DNA from 3 places in the Butyricicoccus sp. AF35-5AC genome. Region 3 is predicted to be linked to each of the others. Evidence: riboswitches for the same ligand, from Rfam matches in the RefSeq annotation. Region 3 holds a riboswitch; each other region holds the start of a gene.
What was found. Region 3 has a riboswitch for cyclic di-GMP ahead of DWZ82_RS07540 (transglutaminase-like domain-containing protein). Riboswitches for the same ligand answer to the same signal wherever they lie in the genome.

Region 1 (2,271 bases), on a different contig from region 3:
TTGGAGTATTCAGAGCCGGTGTTGTCCTTGATTTGGATTGTGATACTGAAATTCGTATTCTGCGGAATATCCGTCAATGCCTTCACATAGATACCGCTGCTATCCGCAGTAACCTGCACCTTGGTATCATCGAAGGTGACAACATACTCGTCCGGTCTAAGCAGCACTTTTGCCGTGCTGCCGGTAGTCAGCGACTTGTTCAGCAGCAGCGCATACAGGTTTACCGTGCCGTCCTTGCTGACCGTAACCGTGGAACGAGTGCTGGTAAGCTGATACTGTTCGCTTGCTGCACCATCTGTAAAGTTACCGCTGTTGTTCGGCATATCCTTCAAGACAGCGCCGGTCATGTAGTTATTGTTCAGATAGACCTTTGCGCCTGCGTCATGACGTGCTTTGAGCGTAGCAGGAACTAAACCGCGCAGATAAGTGTTTTCCAAATGAATCTCGGTCAACGCAGTCTGTGTAAATGCGTCCGGTAATACACCGCGCAGAGGGTTCGTGTCCAGCGCGAGATATTGCAAGCCTGCCAGATTAGCAATACCGGCAGAGATTTCGCCTTCCAGCTTGTTTTCGGACAGGTCTAAAATCTGCAAACCGGAAAGCGAGTACAGCGTTTCGGGAATCGTGCCGGTCATGCCGCATTGCCACGCCGAAAGAGAGATAAGATTCGTCAGCGCGGACAGGTCGGGAATCGTGCCGCCGATAACGTTTTCTGAAAGGTTCAAGTATTTCAGACTGCTCATACCGGCAACTGCCGCAGGAAAACCGCCGGTCAACTGATTTCCCATGAGGTTCAGCACCTCAATCTGGGTATTGCTCAAAATCGTATCCGGTATCGTACCGGTGTACTGATTGTCTTTGAGAACCAGCGTTTTCAATGCGGGCATTGTGCCAAATTCGGAAGGAATCGCACCTGCATAATCATTACCGCCTAAATCCACATTCTGCAATTTCGGGAGCGTATAGAGCGCAGATGGAATATCTCCGCTCAAATGATTATCCGAGAGGAACAGATACCGCAATTCACTAAGTTCCCCGATTGCAGCCGGTATATGTCCGGTGATGTTTCGGCCTTTCAGACCAATGCTCTTGATTTCTACAAGGTCTTCCGCTCCGGTGATGGTATCCAGTGTGCGTTGCTGTGCGTTCAGAAGACGCTCAATCTCATTGATGAACCATGTCTGTCCATCACAGGCGGCAATAAACCGTTTGGCATATTCCGTCTGTGGGTTTGGCGTAAAGTCCGCTGCGCCTGCCGTGAGTGGTGCGTATAGCTGCAACAGCAAGGCTATTACAAGCAATACGCTGATTCGTGTGCGTTTCATTTTTCGATCGCTCCCTTTCTTTTGCGCCCAAACAGTTAAAAAAGGGCGCAGTACCGCATGGATAGTAGTCCACACAGTATTGCGCTGTTTCTTAAAATGCGGGGACTGGTTAGGTAACTGGCTGTCATGCGATTGCAGAGCAATCGTTTAGACCCTATAGCTTTGCGCCGCAGAGTTTCCTCTGTTTTGCCATTTCTGCCATTCTCCTAAGAGTTTGGGTTTTTAGTTAATTAAATTGTACTAAGTTGCTTGGCATTTGTCAATTATTACTTTGTCAATTTCAACAAAAGTCCTTTTGTACTTAAACAAGTAATTGTTCAAAATTGCAGACTGCTTACGTCGGAAAGGGTCTACTGTTATAGACTTCAAAAGATTTCTCTCTGCGTTCGCCGCCGCGAGAATGGTGAGGGGGTGCTGCGGCTGTGGGTAACTGCCGCAAGGGAGTTATCCATAACCGCAGCAGGGGGAGAGGAAAGACGCGGGCGGCGCGGATTTCGTTCCTCTCCCCCTTAACGCGCCGCTGTACATCTGTTCTGTACAGGTGCGTTTCGGAATTTATTTGTCCGAATTGTCGGGAAAACCAAAATATTTTTACGGAAAGTGGTCAATTATTTGACCACTTTTGCTTTGCCGAAACTGCCGATTTAGGACTATGCAACAAATGTTCGATTGCAAAGTGTTACGAGGACAAGAATATTGCATTTTTGCAACTTTTCTGTGTACCAAAGTTTAATTATGAATCAAATGTGAACAATTTCTGCCCCGATTGACTTTGTTCTGTATATACGGTATGATAGAATCCCAATCAAAGATGAAAGCCTAAACTCCATACTTATCTTAGCTTTCTTTAATTTTGGTTTCGGTGATACATGGCTTGTCAGCAAATATGCATAGTAACGCAATGCACAGACAGGCCGAATAGCAAAAAGCAGGAGGTTAATTGGAC
Region 2 (2,271 bases), on a different contig from region 3:
AATAATGCAGTCGGTTCATAGGTACTGGCGAGCGGAGAAGACGGGTTAACAATCAGTATCAGCCAGCACGGATGCGAGATGGATTGCCCTAAGTGAATTTCAACGCCGATGGACTTGAACTGCGGCATCTGGTAATATGACGAAAGCCCTGATTTCCCTTTGCCGGTACGAATGCACTCATTTTGTTCGATAATATTCTGAATTTCGGAATATTTGCATTGAAATTTTAGTGAAAAGGTATGAATACCGTACTCGTTCGTAATCATCTGCTGTTCCTCCGTTTCTGAGCACATACTGTGCAGCGTTTACAGGTTTTCGGCTCATGCTGCAGCATTTTGAAAAGACTGTCATCGGTCGGAAACACGGATTTCGACTTGGTTACCTTCCTGAGCTGACGGTTAAAGCCTTCAATCGTGTTGGTCGTATAGATCAGCCGTCGGAGTGCCTGAGGAAACTTGAAATAGGTACTGAGATTTGCCCAGTTATCCCTCCATGACTGAGAAATCTTAGGATATTTCTTGTCCCAGTGTTCTGCAAACGTGTCTAACGCGTCCAAAGCAGCCGATTCATCTACCGCTGCGTAGACTGCTCTCAAGTCAGCCATAAGTGCCTTCAAATCCTTGTAAGAGACATATTTGCCGGAATTTCGAAGCTGATGGATGATGCAGTTCTGGATTTCCGTCTTGGGATAGACCGCCTCAATTGCCGCAGAAAAACCGGTCAAATTATCCGTACAGCAATGAAAATATCCTCGATGTCCTGGCTGATGCTGGTCTGATTTTTCCGCAGCACCTTGGGTTCGAATTCGCTCTTGCGATCCCGCGGCACAGATACCTCTACATCGCCAAAACTGGTGCGCAGGGTTTTGCTGCTGCGCCCGTTCCGGCCGTTATCCGTGTCCTTGTTCTTGTAGTCATACCGGCTGTAGCCCAGTTGATCGTCCAGCTCGGCCTCCAGACCGTTTTCCATGAACTCGGTGTTAGGTTTAAGTCTAGTCTGCCACATAGCCTCGATTGCGGTAATCTCTCCGGCACGCCATCGGGAAACAACCCGCTCGTAGTTGTCCGGCAGCGGTATCGGCTTGCGTCCGGTGTACTGGCTCTTTGTCTTGGCAATGGCGATACCCTCGCGCTGGCGCTGGAGGATGTACTCGCGTTCGAGTTCTGCGACCGCCGCAAACGCCACAGTCGGCGCCATTGTCGCAACAAACACAATGATACTATTGCCGATAACAATCGTTTTTCATAACTTTCCCTCCGTATTTTATCTGCTTTAACGGCTTCAAATTTAAATAAAAAAACGCTTTCAAGACATGGCTACTCATGACTTGAAAGCGTTTTTATATCTTTGTTGGAACAGCACAAAAGGGCAGAGTTTTACCTGCTCTGCGAGCAGTGTATTGCACCGCGAATCGGCTTGCCATATTCTTTTGACGGCGTACACCTCCTTCTGCCAAATAAAGCGCAGAAGAGGTTAACAGCGTCTTCGCTGATGCTTACAACCGGCTGTCATTGCGGCGTTCGCCGCCTTAGACCCTTCCGGCTTTGCGTCCCCCATCTTTCGATGGGTTTGCCTATCTCTCAGACACCGTATATGTACCTGATTTTTGATTGTTATACCATAATCTGTATAAGCACGCGATTGGTCTGTTATACGATTCGTGTCATAAAAACGACATTTCGCGCAGCAATCTGATGAATATCACCGTTCGGATAGCACAGCTGCGCTGCGCTTGCCTGTCTGTACACGCGACCGTTTCATCCTGTGGACGCAGTACGGAGAGTGTGCTTTTTATTTCCACTGGGTGCGGTACTGATGCGGGGTAATGCCGGTGCTCTTACGGAAGGCCATAATAAAGTGCGAAGCACTGGAGAAACCGCAGTTATCTGCGATGGTCTCAATACTCTGCGAGGTGGTGAGCAGCTGCTGCTTTGCGGCGCTCAGACGCACAGTCTGCAAAAACTGATGCGGTGTTGCCGACTGGTATTCCTTAAACTTACGCATATAGTAGCAGGTGCTGAGCGCAGCACGCTGGGACAGGTGTTCGATGGAGAGCGATTTGTCCGCAAAATTGTACGTCATATAGTCGGCTGAGTCCTGAATGGCGATCTCGAGATCGCTTTTTTTCTTTTCCCCGAGCACGAGCACGAGCAGAACGAGCAGCTTGTTGATCGTCAGGGAAATAATATGAGGATTGGGCTGGTTCTGGTGCACCGAGACCATGATGCGGCGGACACATTCCTCAATCTCGGCATTGCTTCCGGTGGGCAG
Region 3 (2,271 bases):
ATCCCTTTACGGAAGTCATGCACAGAATTTTACGATCTTTTCTGTCGGCAGACACGCCGGACTGCATACACAGCCCTTTGCCTGAGCCGGACAGAAACCCTCCGAATCCTCTTCTTTAGTATACCATAAATGTCCGCGAATAACAAGCAAATACTGTAAAAACGAAGAAGAGTTTCAATCCGGAATCGTTTTTTATGCAAGAAATCGCCGCTGATTGGGCATAAACATACCCTATCAGGACCATTTGCATACAAAATAAAATGAAAAAGTGTTAAGCCGCAACTACTGCAAGCGCATCGCTGGTATTGGTGTAGGTCAGCGGAGATACGCAATCATGCAGGGTTTTTGCGTTCTTCACGCTGCGGGTAACCGCGTAGGTCAGATCAATCTGATACCACTCGCCATTCAGGTTTACCTTATTCCAAGCGTGGTAGCTGGAGCCGGCGTAACCCTTGGTCAGTGCGCACGGGATGCCCTGGCTGCGGCACATTGCTGCAAACAGCGAGGAAAAATCGTAGCAGATACCGGTGGTGCCCTTCAGGGTAGCGGCGGTATCCGGGATGTACTTGGTAATCTTGCCACTGGTGATCTCATTTGCCAGCTTGTTATCATAAGTATAACGGCTTGCCATATAGTTGTAGATGGCGATAACCTTAGCCTCGTCGGTCTTGGCGTTCTTGCAGAGCTCAGCAGCCTTAGCGGATACCGTATCACCCTTGGAGAACTGAACCTCGGAAGTGGAGGCCAGATACGGAGCGTAGCTGTCCTTAACGGTTACGTTCATGGACTTGGACTCGACCTGCTGATAGGACGTACCGGAAACGTTGCGGTACAGCGTTACGGTGTACTTGCCGTTGCCCTTATCGAGAGAGAAGGAAGCATCCTTGCCGCTCGGGCAATCATAGAATACGGTCTTGCCGTCGTTGTACTGAATACCAACCTTGAGTCTTGCACTCGAGGAGTAGTTTACGGTAACATAACCGTGGGTGGAATTACTCATATCCACAACATCATTTGCTGCTGCTGCGGTAATGCCCATCGAGAGGGCAGCTGCTGCAAAAACTGCGCATGCAATACGAAAAAGCCGCTTCATATCCGGCGATCTCCTTTCGGTAACTGGCTGCCAGCCCTCTCGATGAGGGGTAAGGCCCTATAGCTTTGCGTCGCCACCTTTCGGTGGGTTTGCCATTATCGTTTGAGATGCGGTCAAAGCGACTGCATCATCTTCTTTTATCCACACTATAGCGCATCTGTCGTGTTTTGTCAACAGGGTTTTACAAAAAAAGAAGAAATTATGACATACTGCCGCAGATTTGCCGAAACTATGACATTTTCCCCGTTTCTCCTGCTCTTATCGCAGCGATTTGTTTGGGAATGCCTCTCGCTCCAAAGCGTGAGATAGCGCGAAGAATCGCTAAACAAACGGCGGCAGGGGTATTCCCCTGCCGCCGCTTTCTATCGGTTGATTTGCTTATTTGCTGCCGTACAGTCTGTACAGGAACGTGACGATCTGTGCACGAGTGCAGGTCTCATCCGGACCAAACAGCGTGCTGCTGATGCCCTTGGTAATGCCCTGCTCGGTTGCCCACTTGACCGCATCGGCGTAGTAGGCGCTGTCGGCCACATCGGTAAATGCCGATGCACCGACCGAAGCCGTCGCCTTGGCCGCACGATACAAGAAGGTAACGCCGTGAGCACGGGTGCAGGTGTCATCCGGGCTGAACGTAGCAGCTGTAGTGCCTACCGCAATACCATTCTCGACTGCCCACGCGACTGTCTTAGCGTAATACTTGTCAGAAGGCACATCGTTAAAGTTGCTCAACGCACTCGGCTCGGGCGAGCCTGCCGCGCGCCACAAGAAGGTTACAATCTGCGCTCTGGGGCAGGCAGCGTTTGGAGCGAACAGCGTGTCGCTCATGCCGCCGGTAATGCCCTTCTGCGCCGCCCAGAAGACTGCGTCATAGTAATAATCCTCCACGTGCACATCAGTGAAGAAGTTGAGCATGGTGTTGTCGTCCATAAAGACTGCCTTCACCGTGATCCTGCCTGCAGGCATGACGAAGGTGTACTTGCCGCTGCCCTTGTCGGTCAGCGCAAGCGCCTTACCGTCCTTGTCCAGCACGGTCAGGCTTTCGAGGGTGTAGCCCTTGTCAGGGGTTGCCGTGATGGTCACAGTGTCGCCCTTGGAGGCAGACTCGGGAGATACGGTGACGGTGCCGTGCTCATAGATGCCGGTCGGGATCTTGGTGTCGGGAATGGAGACGCTTCCGC

Region 1: it holds a riboswitch for cyclic di-GMP, as region 3 does, so the genes downstream of both, DWZ82_RS09885 (S-layer homology domain-containing protein) here and DWZ82_RS07540 (transglutaminase-like domain-containing protein) in region 3, are expected to answer to the same signal.
Region 2: it holds a riboswitch for cyclic di-GMP, as region 3 does, so the genes downstream of both, DWZ82_RS16075 (transposase) here and DWZ82_RS07540 (transglutaminase-like domain-containing protein) in region 3, are expected to answer to the same signal.

Annotation. Positions count from the first base shown of each region.
Region 1 covers NZ_QUDX01000006.1:212,994-215,264, reverse strand. Annotated here, with positions in the region: gene DWZ82_RS09885 (S-layer homology domain-containing protein) at 1-1,325, opposite strand, end outside; cyclic di-GMP riboswitch class I at 1,435-1,526, opposite strand.
Region 2 covers NZ_QUDX01000007.1:129,550-131,820, forward strand. Annotated here, with positions in the region: gene DWZ82_RS10455 (hypothetical protein) at 1-266, opposite strand, end outside; partial or broken gene DWZ82_RS16070 (IS256 family transposase) at 329-706, opposite strand; gene DWZ82_RS16075 (transposase) at 721-1,212, opposite strand; cyclic di-GMP riboswitch class I at 1,494-1,584, opposite strand; gene DWZ82_RS10470 (helix-turn-helix domain-containing protein) at 1,792-2,271, opposite strand, start outside.
Region 3 covers NZ_QUDX01000004.1:168,920-171,190, reverse strand. Annotated here, with positions in the region: gene DWZ82_RS07540 (transglutaminase-like domain-containing protein) at 272-1,093, opposite strand; cyclic di-GMP riboswitch class I at 1,109-1,197, opposite strand; gene DWZ82_RS07535 (S-layer homology domain-containing protein) at 1,472-2,271, opposite strand, start outside.